One region of the Variovorax sp. 01T432 genome, then DNA from elsewhere that is predicted to be linked to it. Evidence: predicted binding sites of a transcription regulator. Region 1 holds the regulator's gene; each other region holds the start of a gene.
The links. The regulator FNR, encoded in region 1, switches genes on or off when oxygen is low (the NO sensors DNR and NnrR bind a similar motif). The targets are predictions, from matches to a motif close to TTGATNNNNATCAA.

Region 2: a site for FNR is predicted at 1,985-1,998, ahead of AC1DNF_RS33350 (MBL fold metallo-hydrolase RNA specificity domain-containing protein). Genes of this name have one in related genera too.
Region 3: a site for FNR is predicted at 1,930-1,943, ahead of AC1DNF_RS14240 (universal stress protein). Genes of this name have one in related genera too.

Annotation. Positions count from the first base shown of each region.
Region 1 covers NZ_JBFTPS010000084.1:7,923-15,227, forward strand. The annotation lists gene acs (acetate--CoA ligase) at 1-1,790, shown strand, start outside; gene AC1DNF_RS33650 (sulfite exporter TauE/SafE family protein) at 1,892-2,602, opposite strand; gene hemN (oxygen-independent coproporphyrinogen III oxidase) at 2,605-4,023, opposite strand; gene fnr (fumarate/nitrate reduction transcriptional regulator Fnr) at 4,121-4,861, shown strand; gene AC1DNF_RS33665 (FixH family protein) at 4,869-5,135, opposite strand; gene ccoG (cytochrome c oxidase accessory protein CcoG) at 5,154-6,602, opposite strand; gene ccoP (cytochrome-c oxidase, cbb3-type subunit III) at 6,626-7,305, opposite strand, start outside.
Region 2 covers NZ_JBFTPS010000081.1:10,659-17,963, forward strand. The annotation lists gene AC1DNF_RS33345 (thymidine phosphorylase family protein) at 1-571, opposite strand, end outside; gene AC1DNF_RS33350 (MBL fold metallo-hydrolase RNA specificity domain-containing protein) at 583-1,935, opposite strand; gene AC1DNF_RS33355 (bifunctional acetate--CoA ligase family protein/GNAT family N-acetyltransferase) at 2,050-4,725, shown strand; gene AC1DNF_RS33360 (putative nucleotidyltransferase substrate binding domain-containing protein) at 4,755-6,599, shown strand; gene AC1DNF_RS33365 (3'-5' exonuclease) at 6,596-7,219, shown strand.
Region 3 covers NZ_JBFTPS010000015.1:119,364-126,668, forward strand. The annotation lists gene norR (nitric oxide reductase transcriptional regulator NorR) at 1-421, shown strand, start outside; gene AC1DNF_RS14235 (hypothetical protein) at 456-1,325, opposite strand; gene AC1DNF_RS14240 (universal stress protein) at 1,421-1,864, opposite strand; gene AC1DNF_RS14245 (heavy metal translocating P-type ATPase) at 1,978-4,365, shown strand; gene AC1DNF_RS14250 (response regulator) at 4,457-4,789, shown strand; gene AC1DNF_RS14255 (response regulator transcription factor) at 4,789-5,064, shown strand; gene AC1DNF_RS14260 (AraC family transcriptional regulator) at 5,107-6,165, opposite strand; gene AC1DNF_RS14265 (quinone oxidoreductase family protein) at 6,299-7,279, shown strand.

The sequences.
Region 1 (7,305 bases):
ACCAGAGCGATGCGCCCTTCTTCAAGTGGTTCGCCGACGGCACGCTCAATGCCTCCTACAACTGCCTGGACCGCAACGTGGAGCGCGGCCTGGGGCAGAAGACGGCCATCATCTTCGAGGCCGACGACGGCAAGGTCACGACCGTCACCTACGCCGAACTGCTGGAGCGCGTGTGCCGCACCGCCAATGCGCTGAAGTCGCTGGGCGTGGGCAAGGGCGACCGCGTGGTCATCTACATCTCGATGTCGATCGAGGGCGTGGTCGCCATGCAGGCCTGCGCGCGCATCGGCGCGATCCATTCGGTGGTGTTCGGCGGCTTCTCGGCGCATGCGCTGCGCGACCGCATCGCCGACACCGGCGCGGTGCTCGTGCTGACGGCCGACGAGCAGGTGCGCGGGGGCAAGCATCTGCCGCTGAAGGCGATCGTCGACGAGGCGCTGGCGCTCGGCGGATGCGAGAGCGTGCGCCATGTGCTGGTGTCGCGGCGCACCGGCGGCGAGGTGCCCTTCCAGGCCCCGCGCGACCTGTGGATGGCCGAGCTGAGCGCCTCGCAGCCCACCGCCTGCGCGCCCGAATGGGTGGGCGCCGAGCATCCGCTCTTCCTGCTCTACACCTCCGGCTCCACCGGCAAGCCCAAGGGCGTGCAGCATTCGACCGGCGGCTACCTGCTGCATGCGGCGCTCACCTGCAGCTGGACTTTCGACCTGAAGCCCGAGGATGTCTTCTGGTGCACCGCCGACATCGGCTGGGTCACGGGCCACACCTACATCGCCTACGGGCCGCTGGCGCTCGGCGCGACGCAGGTCGTGTTCGAGGGCGTGCCCACCTACCCCGATGCCGGCCGATTCTGGAAGATGATCCAGGACCACCTGGTCACCGTCTTCTACACCGCGCCCACGGCCATCCGTTCGCTCATCAAGCTCGCCGACGGCACGCCGGCCGTGCACCCGCGCAACTACGACCTGAGCAGCCTGCGCATCCTCGGCACGGTCGGCGAGCCGATCAACCCCGCCGCCTGGGAGTGGTACTACCAGAACGTCGGCGGCGGCCGCTGCCCGGTGCTCGACACCTTCTGGCAGACCGAGACGGGCGGCCACATGATCACGCCGCTGCCGGGCGTCACGCCGCTGGTGCCGGGCTCCTGCACCCTGCCCTTCCCCGGCATCAGCGCCGCGGTGGTGGACGAGGTGGGCAACGAGCTTCCGTGGGGTCAGGGCGGGCTGCTGGTCATGAAGAAGCCGTGGCCGTCGATGATCCGCACCATCTGGGGCGACCCGGAGCGCTTCAAGGCCAGCTACTTCCCGAGCGAATTCCAGGGCCGCTACTACCTGGCCGGCGACGGCGCGATCCGCGACCCGAAGACGGGGTATTTCACCATCACGGGCCGCATCGACGACGTGCTCAACGTCAGCGGCCACCGCATGGGGACGATGGAGATCGAATCGGCGCTGGTGTCGTGCACGGAACTGGTGGCCGAGGCGGCGGTGGTCGGCCGGCCCGACGAGACCACGGGCGAGGCGGTCTGCGCCTTCGTGGTGTTGAAGGGCGGCCGCCCGAGCGGCGATGAGGCCAAGCGGATCGCCACCGAGCTGCGCAACTGGGTGGCCAAGGAGATCGGCCCCATCGCCAAGCCCAAGGACATCCGCTTCGGCGAGAACCTGCCGAAGACGCGCAGCGGCAAGATCATGCGGCGCCTGCTGCGCAGCATTGCCAAGGGCGAGGCCATCACGCAGGACACCTCGACGCTGGAGAACCCGGCCGTGCTCGACCAGCTGGGCCAGGCCTACTAAGAAACTCATGCCATCGAACGCCGAATTTGACTGTGACCCCGGTTTCATGCCCCGGGGTCAGGCCTGCCTGATGGCGAACTACTGAGGATGCGGCGAGACGCTCAGCGGCACCAGATCTCGATCTGGCGGCCGAGGTCCATCCACAGCGCCTGGCCGGCCACGGCGGCGAGCACGCCGCCGGCAAGGCGGGTGCCCCACTCCCCGCGCATCGCGCCGAGCGCGCGCATGTGCCGCCAGAGCCACGGTGCCAGCACGAGCGAGAGGCCGCTGCCGACGGCAAAGAGCGCCATGACCAGCGCGCCCTGCAGGCTGTCATTGCCGAGGCCGGCGAGCATGAGGGCCGAATAAAGAAGCCCGCAAGGCATCGAGACCCAGAGCGCGCCGGTCGCGAGCACGCCCCAGGTCGAGCCGGTGAGTGGCCGCAGGCGCGCCGCCAGCGCACGGCCGATGTGGTGGGCCCACAGCGGCTGGCGCCCCAGCGCCGCGAGCGACAGGCCCCAGGCGAGCACGAACACGTGGAGCGTCACCCACAAGGGCCGCAGCGCAGCGACCTGTTCGCTGGCGAATCCGAGTCCCTGGAAGGCGGCGGCCGCGCCGGCGCCGGCGGCGGAATAGCCAGCGATTCGGCCCGCGTGGAAGACCATGGACGCGGGCAAGGCACGTGCCGCGCCGGGCAGCGCCGCGACCCCGCCGCCGGCCGGCGCGCGCACGATGCGGATGACGCCCGCGCACGCGGCGCCGCACATGGCGACGCAATGCGGCCCGCCGGCCAGCCCCATGAGGAGCGCGGTTCCGACCAGCGCCGCCTGCATGATCAGACGATGCGCGAGAAGCGCGTGCGGTTGCGGTCGGCCTGGAGGTATTGGTCGAACACCATCGCGATGGCGCGCACGAAGAACCAGCCGGTCGGCGTGACCTCGATGTCGTGGTCGCTCAATCGCACCAGCCCTTGCGCCACCAGCGGACCGAGGGCGGCGAACTCGGGCGTGAAGTGATCCCTGAAGTTCACCAGGTGCGCCAGCCCGAAGGATTCGAAGTCCAGATGGCCCTGGCACATCAGCGCCATGATCACCGCGCGCCGCAGCACATCCTCGCGCGTGAGCGCCAGGCCGCGCACCACCGGCAGCCGGCCCTGGTCGAGCAGGTCGTAGTACTCCTCCAGCGTCTTGGCGTTCTGGCTGTAGGTGGCGCCCACGCGGCCGATGGCCGAGACGCCGATGGCGACCAGGTCGCAGTCGGGGTGCGTGCTGTAGCCCTGGAAGTTGCGATGCAGCCGGCCCTGCCGCTTGGCGACGGCGAGCGGGTCGTCGGGCAGCGCGAAGTGGTCCATGCCGATGTAGACATAGCCGGCCGCCGTGAAGGCCGCGATCGAGCGCGAGAGCATGCCGAGCTTCACCGCCGCCTCCGGCAGGTCTTCGGCCGCGATGCGCCGCTGCGGCTTGAAGCGCTCTGGCAGATGGGCGTAGGCATAGAGCGCGATGCGGTCCGGACGCAACTCGCAGATCTGCGCCAGCGTGCGGTCGAAGGAGGCCGTGCTCTGGCGCGGCAGTCCGTAGATGAGATCGACGTTGATCGAGGAGAAGCCCAGCCGCCGGGAGGCCGCCACCAGGTCGAACACCTGCTGCGCGGGCTGGATGCGGTGGACGGCCTTCTGGACCTCCGGATCGAAATCCTGCACGCCGAAACTCAGGCGGTTGAATCCAAGCTCCGCCAGCACCGCGAGGCGATCGGCGTCCACGGTGCGCGGATCGATCTCGATCGCGTACTCGCCCTCCGGCGACAGCGTGAAGGCGGACCGAAGAAGCGCCATGAGCTCGCGCAGCTCCGCGTCTTCCAGGAAAGTCGGCGTGCCGCCCCCCAGGTGCAGCTGGCTGACGACGGCGCCCCGGCCGAGCTGCTCCACCTGAAGCTCCACTTCGCGCGCGAGGTAGTTCAGGTACTCGCGCGCCTTGCCGCGCTGGCGGGTCACGATCTTGTTGCAGCCGCAGTAGTAGCAGAGCGACTCGCAGAACGGGATGTGCACATAAACCGACAGCGGGCGGACCCGCGCGCCGGCCGTGCAGCGCAGTCTCAGGGCGTGGGCATAGTCCTGCGCGGTGAACGCCTCCACGAAGCGGTCGGCGGTGGGATAGGAGGTATAGCGCGGGCCGGGCACGTCGAGGCGCCGCAGCATGGCGGGCGACGGCAGCGGCGAGGACGGCGCGGGAATGGCGATGACTGGCGCTGGAAGCATGAAGAGGCTCTGGACACTGGAAATGGCCCACTATGGCGCCGGCATGCCCCGCGATCCTTGACGTGCGTCAATCCTCCCTCAGGTGCGCGCTTGGACAATCGCGCAAACCACGACCAAGTCAATGAAAACCGAACATATCAAGGTCGCCTGCTCGAACTGCAACCTGCGCGACCTCTGCATGCCGAGCGGCCTGAGCCCGGACGAATTGCAGCGCATCGACAACCTCGTCGCCACGCGGCGCAAGGTCGCGCGGCGCGAGACCCTGTTTCGCAACGGCGAGCGCTTCACCTCCCTCTACGCGATCCGCACCGGCGTCTTCAAGACCCGCGTGACCAGCGAGGACGGGCGCGACCAGGTCACGGGCTTCCAGATGGCCGGCGAGATCATCGGGCTGGACGGCATCGTCAACGACCGCCACAGCTGCGACGCCGTCGCGCTGGAGGACGCCGAGGTCTGCGTGATGCCCTTCGATCGCATCGAGACGCTGTCGCGCGAAGTCCCCACGCTGCAGCGCCATGTGCACCAGGTCATGAGCCGCGAGATCGTGCGCGAGCACGGCGTGATGCTGCTGCTGGGCAGCATGCGGGCCGAAGAGCGGCTGGCCGCCTTCCTGCTGAACCTCGTGCAGCGACTGCACGCGCGCGGATTCTCGCGCTCCGAACTCGTCCTGCGCATGACGCGCGAGGAGATCGGCAGCTATCTCGGGCTCAAGCTCGAGACCGTGAGCCGCGCGATGTCGAAGTTCGCGGAGGACGGCATCGTCGAAGTCCAGCACCGCAACCTGCGCATCGTGGACCCCGACGCCTTGCAGCGCATCGTCAATCCGGCGAACTGCTGAGCGGCGCTCAGGGCGCCAGGTCGGCCGCCGGCGTCGCCGCGTGGTTGCGCCCGGCCAGGGCGGGCATCAGCTTCTTGTCGGCCAGGGTCTTGTTGATCTCGATGCCCTGGCGGTAGTAGTCCGCCGCGATCACCGGATCGGGCATCTTCACGGCAATCCAGAGCGTCGTGAGGCCGGCGACGACGACGACCGCGGGGCCGCCGAATACCATCCAGACCAGTGGGTAGGACCACCAGGGTCCGCTCCTGGCCTGTGATTCTTCTGCGTCTTTCATCTCTTCTCCTTTTGTGACTCAGCGAGGCACCATGAAGGTGGCCTTCTCCGACACGCGCGCGCGGCCGTCGGCCGAGCGCACATCGAAATACACGTTGTGGGAACCGGCCGGCGTGCTGCCATAGGGCAGCTGCAGGCGCACCGCGACCCAGCGCGATTGGGCGGCACCGACCTCCACCGGCCCGGCCGGCGAGACGTTCAGGCCCGGGAGGCCGCTGGCCTCGATGCTGTAGCGTTGCGGCTTCTCGGTCGCATTCATGATCTGGAGCCGGTAGACGTTCTCGAGCGCGCCGCCCTCGACGATGCGGGCGAGCGAGCCGCGGTCGCGCACCACGTCCACCTTGAGCGGCGTGCGCACCACCAGGCTCGTGAGCAGGCTGATGCACAGCACGGCCAGCAGGCTCGTATAGATCAGCACGCGCGGGCGCAGCACGCGGCGCAGCACCTGCCTGGGCGTCCAGTGGCCGGCCATGCCGTTCTGCGTGGCATAGCGGATCAGGCCGCGCGGTGTCGCCATCTTGTCCATCACCGTGTTGCAGGCGTCGACGCAAAGACCGCAGCCGATGCACTCATACTGCAGCCCCTTGCGGATGTCGATGCCGGTCGGGCAGACCTGCACGCACAGGTCGCAGTCGATGCAGTCGCCCAGGCCCTGGGCCCGGGCGTCGGTGCCCTTGGCGTGGACACCGCGAGGTTCGCCGCGCTCGGCGTCGTAGCTGACGATCAGCGTGTCGCGGTCGAACATGGCGCTCTGGAAGCGGGCATAGGGGCACATGTACTTGCAGACCTGCTCGCGCATGAAGCCCGCATTGCCGTAGGTGGCGAAGCCGTAGAAGAAGACCCAGAAGACTTCCCAGGAACCCATGCGCGTCTGCAGGAATTCCATGCCCAGATCGCGGATCGGCGTGAAGTAGCCGACGAAGGTGAAGCCGGTCCACATCGCGATGCCCAGCCACACCAGATGCTTGAACCACTTCTTGACCAGCTTCTCCACCGAGAATTCCCCCTCGTCCAGCCGCATGCGAGCGATGCGGCTGCCTTCGATCTTCTGCTCGACCCACATGAAGATCTCGGTGTAGACCGTCTGCGGGCAGGCATAGCCGCACCACAGGCGTCCGGCCACGGCGGTGAACAGGAAGAGCGAAAGCGCGGACACCACCAGCAGGCCGGTGAGGTAGATCAGGTCCTGCGGATAGAGCACCAGCCCGAGGATGTAGAAGCGCCGCGAGGCCAGGTCGAACAGCACCGCCTGGCGCTGGCCCCATTCGAGCCAGGGCAGCCCATAGAAGAGAAGCTGGGTCAGGAACACCATGCCCCAGCGCCAGCGCGCGAAGACGCCGCGCACGGTGCGGGTGTAGATCTTTTCCTGCGCGGCGAAGAGACCGCCGCCGCCCTCGGGCGCCGTGGCCGCGGCGATCGGTATCACCCGGCGCGCGGGCCGGGTCTTGACGGGCGTGGAATCGGTCATCCTTGTCTCGGGTGGCATCTCAGTCAGGGCGTTGCGGCGACGGGCGTAGCGGCGCCGGGCTTGTTCGACAGGCCCCACACATAGGCGGCCAGCACATGGATCTGCGCCTCGCTCAGGCGGCCCTGCTGCGCTGGCATCTGGTTGGTCTTGCCGGTGTTGATGATCGAGACGATCGCGTCCTGCCCGAAGCCGTGCAGCCAGATCTTGTCCGACAGGTTGGGCGCGCCGATGGCGGTGTTGCCGACGCCGCCGATGCCGTGGCAGGCCGCGCAGGCGGCGAACTTGGCCTTTCCGAGGCCGGCGCGCACCGAGTCGTGCGAACTGCCCGACAGGCTCAGCACATAGTTGGCGACGTTCTTCACGTCCTCGGCCGTTCCGACCGCCTCGGCCATCGGCGGCATCACGCCGGTGCGGCCCAGGGTGATCGACTCCTTGATCTTCTCCGGCGTGCCGCCATGCAGCCAGTCGTTGTCCGTCAGGTTGGGAAAGCCCTTGCCGCCGCGCGCATCGGAGCCGTGGCACTGGGCGCAGTTGTTGAGGAAGAGGCGCTCGCCGATCGCCATCGCCGCGGGCTCGGCGGCCACGCGTTCCACGGGCATGGCGGCGTACCCGGCATAGACAGGCTCAAGCTCGCGCTTGGCGGCCGCGAGATCCTTGGCGTACTCGCCCTCGGTGCTCCAGCCGAGCTGGCCCTTGTAGCTGC
Region 2 (7,305 bases), on a different contig from region 1:
TGACGATGGGCACGACCAGCAGCGAGGTCCGGTTGCCGGGCAGCCCGCCGATGCAATGCTTGTCCATGACGGGGGAGGCGTCCCAGACGATGCGCTCGCCCACGTCGACCATGGCCCGCGTGAGCGCCACCGTCTCGTCGAAATTCAGCCCGCCGCCGGCGCAGAGCGTGACGAAGGAGGCGAGGTGGATGTCGGACACGTGGCCCTGGCTCACGTCATCCATCAGCGCGCGCAAGGCCGCGTAATCCAGCCTGCCACCGTGGACCTTGGCCCGCAGGTGCGCGAGCGATGCCAGCACGGGCGGATGGCGCACCTCCACCGGGTCGCCCTCCGCCGCCGCCAGCAGGGTCCAGGCGACGTCCGACAGCGCGATCTGGTCGTGCCGCAGCCAATCCCTGGTCACGTGGTTCAGGATCGCGAGCACGTGGCGCCCGCCGGCGATGACCTCCACCTGCGCCTGCGATTGAAAGCCCTCGGCGCGGCACACATGGCAGTCGCCGCGCATGTAGACCACGGGCTGCTGGTAGGTGTCGATGCCGGCGCGCCGGGCCAGCAGGCGATCGGTGGGCATGGCGCCGGCCGTCAAAGCTCGCGCGACTCGCGGTAGTCGGGCACCGTCACCGGCCAGCCATGCCGCTCCTCGATGGCCAGGCGCAGCGCGTCGGCCGCCACCGGTTCGCCATGCGTCACGAAGACCCGCCGCGGGGTCCGCAGGCCGTTGAGCCAGGCCAGCAGTTGCTCGCGGTCGGCATGCGCCGACAAGGTGTCGAGATTGGCCACCTCGGCGCGGACCGCGACGTAGGCGCCGTGGATCTTGATGGCGGACGCCCCCTCCACCATCGCCGCGCCGCGCGTGCCCACGGCCTGGAAGCCGGCGAACAGGATCGTGTTCCTCGCGTCCGGCGCGTAGGCCTTGAGATGGTGCAGCACGCGCCCGCCCGTCGCCATGCCGCTGGCCGAGACGATGATGGTGGGAAAGCGCAGCGTGTTGAGCCGCTTCGACTCATCCACGGTGTTGACGATGTGGACGTCCTGGCACATCGACGCGCACTGCGCGGCGCTCAGCCGGTGCTCGTCGAGGTGCTTGCGGAAGATGCGCGTGGTGTCCGCCGCCATCGGGCTGTTCAGGTAGACCGGCATGTCCGGAATGCGGCGCGCCTCCTTGAGCAGGTGGATGCAGTGCAGCAACGTCTGCGCCCGGCCGACCGCGAATGCCGGAATGACCAGCACGCCCCCGCGCGCGGCCGTGCGGTTGATCACCTCCGCCAGCGCGCCGAGCGTGTCGACATCGCGGTGCAGACGGTTGCCGTAGGTGGACTCCACGACGACGTAGTCGGCCTGCTCGGGTGCTTCCGGCGGGCGCATCACCAGGTCGTCGCTGCGCCCGAGGTCGCCCGAGAACAGGATGCTCCCGCCGGGCCAGGCGACGCGGGCGCTGGCGGCGCCCAGAATATGCCCCGCGCGCTTGAGCCGCCACGACCACCCCGGCCAGGGCGAATGATCGGTATCGAAGGGAACCACCTCGAAATGCTTGAGCGCCTCGCGCGCCTCGTGCTCCGTGTAGAGCGGCAGTGCCGGCTTGTGCTTGGAGTGCCCGTGCCGGTTCGCGAAATCGGCTTCTTCCTCCTGCAGCCGCCCGGAATCCGGCAGCAGCAGCTCGCACAGTTCGCGCGTGGCGGCGCTGCAATACACCGGGCCCTTGAAGCCGAGCTTGACCAGCCGGGGCACGTAGCCGCTGTGATCGATGTGCGCATGCGTGAGCAGCACCGCGTCGATGCGCGAAACGTCGAGCGGCAGGCCTTCCCAGTTTCGCAGGCGCAGCTGCTTCAGGCCCTGGAACATGCCGCAATCGACCAGCAGGCGGCGGTCGTCATGCTCCAGAAGATATTTGGATCCGGTGACGGTGCCTGTACCGCCGAGAAATTCGATGCGCATTGTCTCTCCTTCATGACATGCGAGCGTGGCAGCACGCGTTGGCCGAGCCTTGATCCCGGTCAAGGGATCGTCATGCCCGATTGCGGATGATGAACCTTCGCCTGGAGATCCAACTTGAGCATTCGCCATCTCGACCGCCTGCTGTCGCCCGCATCCGTCGCCGTCTTCGGCGCCTCCAACCGGCAGGGCAGCGTCGGCGCCACAGTCTGGCGCAACCTGCGCGCCGGTACCTTCGCCGGGCCGGTCTATCCTGTCAACCCGAAGCACGTCTTCCTGGACGACGTGCCGGTGTTCCAGAAAGCCGCCGACCTGCCCGCCCCCCCGGACCTGGCCTTGCTGTGCACCCCGCCGCACACGATCGCGGGCCTCGTCGCCGAACTCGGCGCGCTCGGCACGCGCGCGACCATCATCGTGACCGCGGGCCTGAGCGCGCAGGAGAAGCAGGCGGCGCTCGACGCGGCGCGGCCCTTTCTCATGCGGCTGYTCGGCCCCAACTGCATCGGCCTGCTGAGCCCGCACATCGGGCTCAACGCCAGCTTCGCGCACACCGATGCGCTGCCGGGCGACGTGGCCTTCGTCTCGCAATCGGGCGCGCTGGTCACCGCGATGCTCGACTGGGCCAAGAGCCGGGGCATCGGCCTGTCGCACCTCGTGTCCCTCGGCGACCACTGCGACGTCGACTTCGGCGACCTGCTCGACCACCTGGCGAACGACGCCCGCACGCGCTCCATCCTGCTCTACGTCGAATCGGTGGAGTCGACGCGCAAGTTCATGTCGGCCGCACGCGCGGCGGCACGCAACAAGCCGGTGATCGTCGTCAAGGCCGGGCGCGCGGGCAACGGCGTGCGCGCGGCAGCCTCGCACACCGGCGCGCTGGCCGGTTCCGACATCGTCTACGACGCCGCCATCCGCCGCGCCGGCATGCTGCGCGTGGACACGCTGCAGGACCTCTTCATGGCGGCCGAGACCCTGGCGCGCTTTCGCGGCAACCGCAGCGACAAGCTGACCATCATGACCAACGGCGGCGGAGCGGGCGTGATGGCCGCCGACGCCGCCGCGCGCGCCGGCGTCACGCTCGCCGAGCCCGGCGAGGCGCTGCTGCAGCGGCTCAACGCGGTGCTGCCGCCCAACTGGTCGCATGCCAATCCGGTGGACATCATCGGCGACGCGCCGGTCGAGCGCTACACGGCGACGCTGTCGGCCCTGCTGGCGGACGAATCGGCCGGCGCCGTGCTGTTCGTGCACGCGCCGACGGCCATCGTGCGCAGCGACGACATCGCGCGCGCCTGCCTGCCGCTGCTGCGCACGGGCGTTCCGCGCATCATGAGCTGCTGGCTCGGCGACGTCTCGGTCGCCCAGGCACGCCAGCTCTTCGAGCAGGCCGGCCTGCCCGACTACGCGACGCCGGAAGAAGCCGTGAGCGCCTTCGCCATGCTCCAGACCTACCGGCGCAACCAGGAGATCCTCACCCAGGCGCCCAGCGCGAGCGAGAACCCGGCGCCCGACACGGCCGCCGCGCGCCTGCAGTTCGATGCCGCGCTCGCCGAGGGCCGCGAATGGCTGGGCGAGCACGAGGCCAAGGCCGTGCTCAAGGCCTACGGCATTCCCGTGGTGCCGACCGTGGCCGTGGCGCCCAACGCCTCGGCCATCTTCGCGGCGGCGCGCGAGGTGGGCTATCCGGTGGCCTTGAAGATCCAGTCGCGCGACATCACGCACAAGTCGGACGTCGGCGGCGTGCGCCTGGATGTGCGCGACCAGGCCTCGCTGGACCATGCCGTCAGCGAGATGCTCCAGGCGGTGCGCACCGCCCGCCCCGATGCCCACATCGACGGCTTCACGGTGCAGCCGATGATCCACCGGCCGCATGCGCAGGAAGTGATCGTCGGCGCGAGCATCGACAGCGTGTTCGGCCCCATCATCCTGTGCGGCCAGGGCGGCACGGCCGTGGAGGTGACGGCCGACAGCGCGGTCGCCCTGCCCCCGCTCAACCGCAGCCTGGCGCGCGAGCTGGTCTCCCGCACCCGCGTGTCGCGCCTGCTCGCCGGCTACCGCGACCATCCGCCCGCGCAGGTGGAAGCGCTCTACGACGTGCTGACGGCGGTGTCGCAGATGCTCGCCGACCTGCCGCAACTGGCGGAACTCGACATCAACCCCCTCTACGTCGACGAGAACGGCGCGCTGGCGCTCGATGCCCGCATCCGCGTCTCGCGCCAGCCGGTCGGCGGGGCGGAGCGCTTCGCGATCCTTCCCTACCCGACGCAATGGGTGCGCAAGCTGACGTGGAACGGCCGCGCGATCACCATCCGGCCCATTCGCCCGGAAGACGAGGCGCAGCACCTTCGCTTCCTGGAGCGGCTGGACCCGGAAGACATCCGCATGCGGATCTTCCAGACGCGGCGCGATCTACCGCGCAGCGAGCTGGCCCGCCTGACCCAGATCGACTACGACCGCGAGATGGCCTTCATCGCCGAGGGCACCGACGCGCAGGGCGCGCCGGAAACGCTGGGCGTGGCCCGCACGGTGAGCGACCCCGACCACGTGGAGGCGGAGTTCGCCCTGCTCGTGCGCTCCGACCTGAAGGGCGCCGGGCTCGGTCACCTGCTGTTCGAGCAGTTGATCGAGCACGCGACGCAGCGCGGCATCGAGCGTCTGGTCGGCATCGTGCTGCGCGAGAACACGCGCATGATCAATCTCTCGCGCGACCTGGGCTTCGAGGCGGACCCCGCCGAGCCCCTGACCTCCGGCGTGCGGCGGATGGTCAAGGCGCTTAGCCGCGCCAACACCGCCTGACGGCAGCACGGGCCTTCGACGCCAGTCCCATGCCGAACGCCTTCAACTTCCATGCCTCGCCCTTCGACTGCCTGAATCCGGCCGAGCAGCAGCTGGTGCGCGACGGCGTCGACATCGCCTATTTCCGCGAAGGCGAGACCATCCTCGACCCCGCGACGGCGCCGACGCACCTCTTCGTCGTCATCAAGGGCTTCGTGCGGCAGCTCGACGGCAACGAGCCGGTGGCCAGCTACGGACCGGACGACACCTTCGATGGCCGCAGCCTGGTGGCGGGCAAGGTCAGCGGCCGCTTCGTCGCGGCGGAGGAAGTGGTGGCCTACCAGCTGGCGCGCACGACCGTCAACGAGCTGATCGCCCGCAACGCGACCTTCGGCGCGATGCTTTTTTCCGACCTGTCGAGAAAGCTGAGCGCCATGGCCGGGCGCCAGAGCCGGCACGAGCTGCAGTCGCTGACGCTGGCGCGGGTCGACCAGGCCTGCGTGCGCGCGGCGCACATCGTCGACGCGGACACCGACGTGCTGGCCGTCGTGCGGCTGTTCCAGGCGCAGCGCACCACCAACGTGCTGGTGCGCGACGGTGTAGGCATGCCCGCCGACGCGCCGCGCCTGGGCATCTTCACGGTGACGGGCCTGCAGCGCGCGGTGCTCAACGGCACGCCGCTGGAGCGGCTGCCGGTGCGCGAGGTCGCCAACTTCAAGCTGGTGAGCGTGCGCGCGGGCGATCCGGTCGGCGACGCATTGACCGTGATGGTGCGCCACCAGGTGCATCGCGTGGTCGTCCTGGCCGATGACGACGACAAGCGCATCGTCGGCGTGCTGGAGGCGCTGGACCTGTTCAGCTTTCTTTCGAACCATTCCTACCTCATCAACCGCGAGATCGCCGAGGCCCGGGACCTGCCCGCGCTGCGCGAGGCAGCCGAGCACATCACGCGCCTCGTCGAACTGCTGTTTCGCGGCGGCACGAAGGTCGGCCAGATCGCCGGCCTCGTGCAGGCACTGAACGCCAAGCTGCTGGAGAGCGCATGGCGGCTGATCGCGCCGCCGGAGCTGATCGCCAACAGCTGCCTGTTCGTGATGGGCAGCGAGGGACGCGGCGAGCAATTGCTCAAGACCGACCAGGACAACGGCCTGCTGCTTCGCGACGGCTACGTGCCGCCGGCGGACATCGGCGAGATCTGCGCCCGCTACTCGCAGGCGCTTTGCAGCTTCGGCTACCCGGAGTGCCCGGGCGGGGTCATGCTGTCCAACCCGGCGTGGCGCGCGAGCCAGAGCGAATTCGCCGAGCGGGCCTGCGGCTGGCTGCTGCATCCCGACGGCGGGAAGCTCATGAGTCTGGCCATCTTCCTCGACGCGCAGGCCGTCGGCGGCGACGCCACGCTGCTCGCCCAGGCGCGGGCGCGGGTCTTCTCGCTGGTCAGCGACAACGACGCCATGCTGGCCCGCTTCGCCGCGGCAGTCGACTTCTTTGCCGAGGGCGGCGGCTGGTGGAACCGGCTGCTGATGCGCGCCGACGAACGCGGCGAGCCCTTCGACCCCAAGAAGCAGGGCATCTTCCCGATCGTGCACGGCGTGCGCAGCCTGGCCCTCGGCGAGCGAATCACCGAGACATCGACGGCCGCACGCCTCGATGCGCTGGTGGGCCGCGGCAAGCTGGAGCGCGCGCTGGCCACCGACGTGCTCGAAAGCCTGTACTTCTTCATGGGCCTGAAGCTGAAGGCCGGTCTGGCCGACATCGAGATGGGACGCCCGGTGAGCGGCAAGGTCGACCTGGCGCGCTCCAGCAGCCTGGAGCGCGACCTGCTCAAGGACACGCTGGACGTGGTGAGGCGCTTCCGCCAGATGCTGCACCTGCGCTTCCACCTGGATTCGCTTTGAGCCTGATCGCGGCGTTCAAGCGGCAATGGCTGCTCTACCACCTGGGCGACCCGCGCTTCCGCTTCATGTGGGACCCGCCGCCGCCCGATGAATGGGTGGCGCTCGACTGCGAGACCACCGGGCTGGACGTGCGGCGCGACGAGATCATCGCCCTCGGCGCGGTGCGCATCCAGGGCAACCGGGTGATGACCAGCGAGCGCCTGGAGCTGCTGGTGCGGCCGGACAGCAAGCGCCTGAACGCCGAGAGCGTGCGGGTGCATCGGCTGCGCGAGCGCGATCTGGCCGAGGGCGTGGCGCCCGACGAGGCGATGCATCGGCTGATGCGCTTCATCGGCAGCCGGCCGCTGGTGGGCTACTACCTCGAGTTCGACGTCGCGATGATCAACCGCCTGCTGTTCCCCCTGCTGGGCATGGGGCTGCCGCAGCCGAAGATCGAGGTCTCGGCGATGTACTACGACTACAAGAACCGGCAGCGCCCGGCCCATGAGCGCGGCGGCGACATCGATCTGCGCTTCGCGACGCTGATGAAGGATCTCGACCTGCCGATGCGCGAGGCGCACGACGCGCTCAACGATGCGGTGATGGCGGCGCTGGCTTTCATCAAGCTGCGGGGAGGTTGAGGCGCTCACCTCCGTGAGATCCCCCACCGACATGTTCGGGGTCTCGGAGGGCACGAGGCTGGTCCTATAGGCGTCATAGATTTGAG
Region 3 (7,305 bases), on a different contig from region 1:
CGCCTACGACTGGCCCGGCAATGTGCGCGAGCTGGAGCATCTGCTCGGGCGCACCGTGTTGAAGGCGCTGGGCCGCCAGCCGCAGCGCCCGCGCATCCTGAGTCTTTCGGCGGGCGATCTCGACCTGCCGGGAGCCGACCATCGCCCGGCCGTCACCGCGAGCGAGGCTCCCGAGGCCTTGCTGGGCGCGCAGCCCGCGCCGGCGCGCCTGAGTGAAGGGCAGGGCCTGCGCGATGCCGTGGCCACGCTGGAGCGCGAACTGGTGGAGTCGGCATTGGCGCGCAACGACTTCAACTGGGCGGCGGCGGCGCGCGCGCTCGGCATCGACCGCGGCAATCTCACCCGCCTCGCCAAGCGGCTGGGCCTGCCCGGCGACAAGCGCGCGCTGCGCGCCATGGGCGGACGCCGGACGGGCGGCTGAAGGTCCGGCGCGTGGCCTCGAAGGCCCGGTGCCGCTAGCGCGTTGCCTTCATGCGCGTGAACTCCCTGTGCTTCATCGCGATGTAGTCGCCCCGGTCCACTTCATGGAGTTGCCGCGCAAAACGCTCGGTGCCGTCGAACCACTGGGCCAGGCGTTCATCGAGCCGCTGGTCGCCCGGTGCGCTCAGGTAGGCGTCGATCGCGAGGTAATAGCGCATCGTGTTGCGCTCCACCACGCCCCGCACTCCGCCCACATAGTCGGGCTGGCCCGCCGAGTCCTTGCCCGTCACGGTGAAGCCGACCTTGTCGCTGCCGATTGTCGCGAGGTAGCCCTGCATCGCCAGGCGCGCGGCGAAGCCGTAGGAATAGCTGTAGGCGAGATGGATGATGGTCTTGCCGGCATCGAGCGGCGTGGCCTCCAGCTCGATGCGGTAGTTGCGGGTCGCGAGCGGGCCGGATGGCGCGGTCAGCTCCACGGAGAGATAGTCCGATGCGAGGGTGGCCGGCCGCCAGGCGAATTCGATGCGCTGCGCCTCCGAGACCGGCTGGTCGAACTTGCGGCCGAGCGCGACCGCCACGGTGGTCGCGCCCGCGCTCTCCTGCACGGCGCAGTGCTTGGTATTCAGGTGCAGCATCAGGATCTCGCACCACACCGCGGGTGCCTTCAGCGAATCGCTCACTTTGCCGAAAGGTTGATCGATCACCGCATGGATGTCGCCGATCAACTTGTCCGGCGCCTCGGTCGATTCGAGCATCAGGGGGCGGCCGAACATGTTGTGCTCGAACAGCGGCGTGTTGGCCTTGTACTTGGCGAGGAGGCCGGCAGCGCCCTCGCTGCCCTGCGCCAACGCCATCGCCGGTGCCAGCAGCAGGATCAGCCACAGCGCGTATCCGCGGACATTCATGTTCGTCATGCTGCGCCCACTGTAGCCGGGAAGCGCCGCCGCGTGTGCAGGACAAGGGGCAAGGCTGCCGTGGGCCCTCGCGCGGCGGGAACCGACTAGCGCAGCACCAGCACCGGCAGGTTCGAATGGGTGAGCACGTGCTGGGTCTCGCTGCCCAGCAGCAGGCGCTTGATGCCCTTGCGGCCGTGCGAGGCCATCACGATCAGGTCGCTCTTGTGCTTCTTCGCGGCCGCGATCACGGACTCTGCCACGAGGTCCGAGTTGATCGTGGCCGTCTTGATCCTGACGCCGGCGGCCTTGGCGCGCTCGCCCACCGCATCGAGCGCGCCCTGCGCCTTTTCGGCCCACTGCTTCTCGACGCGCGCGACATCCTCATGCGAGAACTCCATCGCGCCGTCGAAGTAGTTCTTCGGGTAGCGCGGCACCACGGTGAGCGCCACCAGCTCGGCGTCATTCTGAGCCGCGAGGGCGATGGCGCTTGTCACGGCCTTCTTCGAGAGCGCGGAACCGTCGGTGGCAACCAGGATGCGTTTGAACATGGGATTGTCTCTTCTTGAGTCATGTGGATGATGGCTGGAGCGTAGACGCCTTGCCGCCGCCAGGCTTGATCCACATCAAGGACGCCGCGGCCGCGCGTCACTAGGCTTGCGCCATGCAAGCTGCGCTCGATTTCGCCGAGGCCGGGCCTGGCCTCTTCCCTCAGGCAGGGACCGACGACGCAGCGCGCGCGGACCTGTCGCTGCTGGACGACCCGGCCGAATGGCCGGCCTTCGGCCGCCCCCTCGACGGCGATCCGATGGGACGCTGGGAGTCGCAGGTCGTCGTCGAGGGCATGCACTGCGCGGCCTGCGCCTTCACCGTCGAGAGCCTGCTGTCGCGCGTGCCCGGCGTGCTGAAGGCCGAGGTCAACGCCGCGAGCCGGCGCGCGCGCGTCGTGTGGTCGGCCGCCGCCGTGAAGCCGTCGGCCTGGATGGCGCCTTGCGCCGCCGCGGGCTACAGCCTCGTGCCGGCCGGCGACATCGCCCTGCGCACCCGGCGCGCGCATGAAGCGCGGATGGCCCTCTGGCGCTGGCTGGTCGCGGGCTTCTGCATGATGCAGGTGATGATGTACGCCTACCCCGCGTACATCGCGCAGCCGGGCGACATGTCGCCCGACGCCGCGCAGCTCCTGCGCTGGGCCTCCTGGGTGCTCACGCTGCCCGTGCTCCTGTTCTCCTGCGGGCCCTTCTTCCGCAGCGCATGGCAGGACCTGCGCGCGCGCCGCATCGGCATGGACCTGCCGGTCGCGCTCGGCATGGCGATCACTTTCGCGGTCAGCACCGCCGGCACCTTCGACCCGGCCGGCCCGCTGGGTCACGAGGTGTACTTCGACTCCCTCACGATGTTCGTGTTCTTCCTGCTCACCGGCCGCTGGCTGGAGACGCGGCTGCGCGGGCGCACCGCCGGATCGCTCGAGGCGCTGATGAACCGGCTGCCCGACAGCGTCGAGCGCCTGGGCGCCGACGGCAGCTTCACGCGCGTCGCCGTGCGGCGCCTCGCGCCCGGCGACGTGGTGCGCGTGCTGCCCGGCGAGGCCTTTCCGGGCGACGGCATCGTGATCGCCGGCGACACCTCCGCCGACGAGGCCTTGCTCACGGGCGAGGCGCGCCCGGTGCCGCGCCCCCGTGGCGCGCGCGTGCTGGCCGGCAGCCACAACCTGGCGCAGGCGGTGCAGGTGCGCATCGAATCGCTGGGGCAGGGCACCCGCTTCGCGCAGATCGTCGCGCTGATGGAAAGCGCCTCGCTGCAGAAGCCGCGCCTGGCGCAACTGGCCGATCGCGTGGCGCGCCCCTTCCTGATCGCGGTGCTGGCGGCGGCCGCATTGGCCGTCGCGCTCTGGTGGCACGTCGATACCGGCAAGGCCCTGATGGCGGCGGTCGCGGTGCTGATCGTCACCTGCCCCTGCGCGCTGTCGCTCGCCACGCCGGCCGCGATGCTGGCGAGCGCCGGCGTGCTGGCCCGCGGCGGCGTGCTGGCGCGCAACCTCCAGGGCCTGGAGGCGCTGGCCTCCATCGACACGGTGGTGTTCGACAAAACGGGCACGCTCACGCGCGGCACGCCGCGCCTCGAACGGATCTACTGCCGAAACGGCCTGCGTCCGGGCGATGCCCTGGAGATGGCCGCGGCGATCGGTGCGCAGTCCCTGCATCCCAGCGCGCGGGCGCTGGCCGCCGCGTGGAGCGCGCAGTACCGTGCGGAGCCGTCCTGGGAACTGCTCCGACTCACCGAGCATGCCGGGCTGGGCCTCGAAGGCCGCTTGTGCCGGAAGAAGGGCGTGGGCGACACGGCGCAGTGCATGCGCCTGGGTTCGGCGGCCTTCTGCGGCGTCGAGCCCTTGCGCGTCGAGGCTGCCCAGGTGCACCTGCGCGACGCGCAGGGCTGGGTCGCGAGCTTCGTGCTGGCCGAGGACTTGCGCCCCGATGTCGTCGACACGGTCGAGGCGCTGAAGGCGCAGGGGCTGTCGGTCCACCTTCTGTCCGGCGACCGTGCCGCCGCCGCGCGCGAAGTCGCCGGCCGCGCCGGCATCGGCGATGTGCGGGGCGACTGCTCGCCCGAAGACAAGCTGCACGTCCTGCAGGCGCTCCAGGCCAGCGGCCGGCGCGTCGCCATGGTCGGCGACGGGCTCAACGACGGTCCGGTGCTCGCGCGCGCGGATGCCTCCTTCGTCTTCGGCAACGCGGTGCCGCTGGCCCAGGCGCGCGCCGACTTCGTCGTGCTGGGCGATTCGCTCGCCGCCATCTCGCAGACCATCGCGCAGGCCCGCCGCACGCTGCGCGTGGTGCGGCAGAACCTGTGGTGGGCGGCCGGCTACAACGCGTTGTGCGTGCCGCTGGCGCTGGCCGGCTGGCTGCCGGCCTGGCTCGCCGGCCTGGGCATGGCGGGCAGTTCGTTCGTGGTCGTCCTCAACGCGGCGCGTCTGGCCAAGGTCCCTGCGGCCAGCAGGTCGGAGCCCCAGGCCGAGGCCGAGGCAGGGTATTCACCTCGACTCGCACGGCCATGAGGCATACGCTGACGCTCGCGACAGGATGTCCGGCCTGCGGCCGGCCTTGTCCAATATTCCCTCCCGCCACCTCTGCATCGAAGGCCTGCGCATGAACGTCTTTGTGATCGACGACCATCCCATGATGCGCGAGGCCATCGTGATGGTGTTCCGGCGGCTTCGGCCCGCTGCGAACCTCGTCGAGCTCGACCGGCTCGATGCGCTGGGCGCGGCCGTCAAGCGCGTCGGGCCGCCCGATCTGATCTGCCTCGACCTGAACCTGCCCGACACGCACGGCGATTCGGGCGTGCTCGCGGTGAAGGCCGCGTATCCCCTCGTGCCCCTGGCCGTCTATTCGGCGTCTCCGGCCGAGGACATGGAGCGCTCTGCATCGGCGCGGGCGCGGACATCTATATCGAGAAGGCCGCCGGCGCTCCGGAGCTGATGGCGGCGTTGAAGGGTCTGCTCCAGGCGGACGAGGACGACGACGATGTCCCCGTGGCCGCGAACACCAAGCTGTCCAAGCGGCAGACCGAGCTGATCGGCCTGCTGTCGCGCGGCCTGAGCAATCGGGAGATGGCCGAGGAACTCGCGATCAGCGAGCACACCATCAAGGTCCACCTGTGGCGCCTGTTCCGCCGCATCGGGGTGGGAAGCCGCACGCAGGCCCTTCACTGGGCCCGCACGAACGGACTCCTGGCAAGGCCTCCGGTGGGTTGAAGCGCAGGGTGCGACGCCGGCAGGGCAGGACGCGATCGACCGCTAGCGGCTGCCCGAGTCCGGGTCCGCTGTCGAGGCCTTGCGCAAGCTGCCCCGGGCGGGTCTGCTTCGCGCCTGCGCGGCGTGCGCCTCGCGCCAGGCCGACGGGATCTGGCCGAACTGGGCGACGAACCACCGGGTGAAGGAGCCCGGCGTGCTGTAGCCGAGCAGTTCCGATACGCGTTGGAGGCTGTACTTGGGATTGTCCATGTAGCGGGGCGCCAGTTCGCGGCGCACCTCGTTGAGCAGCGATGTGAAGCTCGCCCCCGCTTCGTCCAGCTGGCGCTGCATCGACCGCACGCTCAGGCCCAGGCCTTGCGCCACGCACTCGATGGTGGCGCGTCCGGTCGGCAGCATCAGATAGACGGCGCGGCGAACCTCCAGCGCCATGCCGGACTCGCGCGCCGAAGGCAAGGATTCGATGAACTGCCTCGCGTATCGCGCCATGGCGGGATCGGCGGAGGGATTGGGTGCGTCCAGGTCGGCAGCCGGAATCACGATGCCGTTGAACTCGCTGTCGAATTCCAGTCTGCAGGAGAACAGGCGACGATGCAGGCGCAGGTCGGGCGGCGCCGCATGGCTGAAATTCACGCTGAAGGGCTGCCACCGCGCACCCATGAGCGCCGCGCACATGCGGAATACGACGCCGATGGCCAATTCCGTGGCCTGGCGCGCCGGGACGTTGGCGACAAGCTCGGCCCGGACGATCACCATCTTGCCCGCGTCTTCGATCTCCATGGCCAGGCTCTGGTTGAGCAGATGCCTGTAGTTGATGGTCGTGATCAGGGCGTCCCGCAAGGTGGACTGGTGGCTGATCAGCAGGCTCACCGCGCCGAAGTGCGACAGCTGCCGCAACTCCGCCATGCGCAGTCCGAAAGTGGGGCAGCCGGACTCGGCCGCCGATTCCTCGAGCAAGGCCACGGCTGCGTCCGTCGGGATTCGCCGCTCCGGATCCTTGAGCATCGCCTGGTTCAGCCCCACGCGCCTGAGGGCGCCGCGTGGATCGAAGCCGAGGCTTCTTGCGACCTCCAGGTAGTTGGTCAGGGCCGCTGCGCGAACCATGGGATTCATATCGATCGGCCCTTCTCCTGGATGAATTCTGGCATGAGATGCGAAATCGATGGCGCGCGTTGCGAAGCGGCCGGGCGACGCGATGCCTAAAGTTCCATCCATGCAATACCAGGAGACATGATCAATGGCAAAAGCTGTAAGGTTCCACGAGGCGGGTGGCCCGGAGGTCCTTCGCATGGAAGAGGTCGAAGTCGGCAAGCCCGGCGCGGGCCAGGTGCGGCTGCGCCATGTGGCGGTCGGCCTCAACTACGCCGACACCTATTTCCGCAACGGCACCTATGCCGTTCCCCTGCCCAGCGGCATCGGCGTGGAAGCCGCCGGCGTCGTGCTGGAAGTGGGCGAGGGTGTGACCCATCTGGCGGTGGGTGACCGCGTGACCTACACCGGATTCGTCAACACCCTGGGTGCGTACAGCACCGAGCGGTTGATCGCCGCGGCGCCCCTGATCCGCCTGCCCGAATCCATCGCCTTCGAAACCGCGGCCGCCATGACGATGCGCGGGCTGACCTGCGCCTACCTGATGCGCCGCATCTACCCCTTCAAGCAGGGCGACACCCTGCTGCTGCACGCCGCCGCGGGCGGTGTGGGGTTGATCGTCGCCCAATGGGCCAGGCTCCTGGGCATCACTGTCATCGGAACGGTGTCCACCGAAGAGAAGGCCGCAATCGCGCGCTCGCACGGCTGCGACCACACCATCGACTACAGCCGCGAGGACGTGGCCAGCCGCGTGCGCGAGATCACCGACGGCGTGGGCGTGAACGTGGTGTTCGACAGCGTGGGCCGCAGCACCTACATGGGCTCGCTGGATTCGCTCAAGCGCCGCGGCCTCATGGTCTATGTGGGCGCGGCCAGCGGGCCGATTCCGCCCTTCGACCCGCAATTGCTGGCGATCAAGGGGTCCCTGTACATGACGCGGCCGGCGCTGGCCGACTACATCGCGGACCCCGTCGAGAAGGCGCAGCTGGCCGACGAGGTCTTCGGGCACGTGGCGGCCGGTCGCATCAGGATCGAGATCAACCAGCACTACGCCCTGGAAGACGCGGCGCAGGCGCACCGCGACCTGGCGTCGCGCAAGACCACGGGCTCTTCGATCTTCGTCATCTGAGAACCACAAGCCATAGGAGACAACAT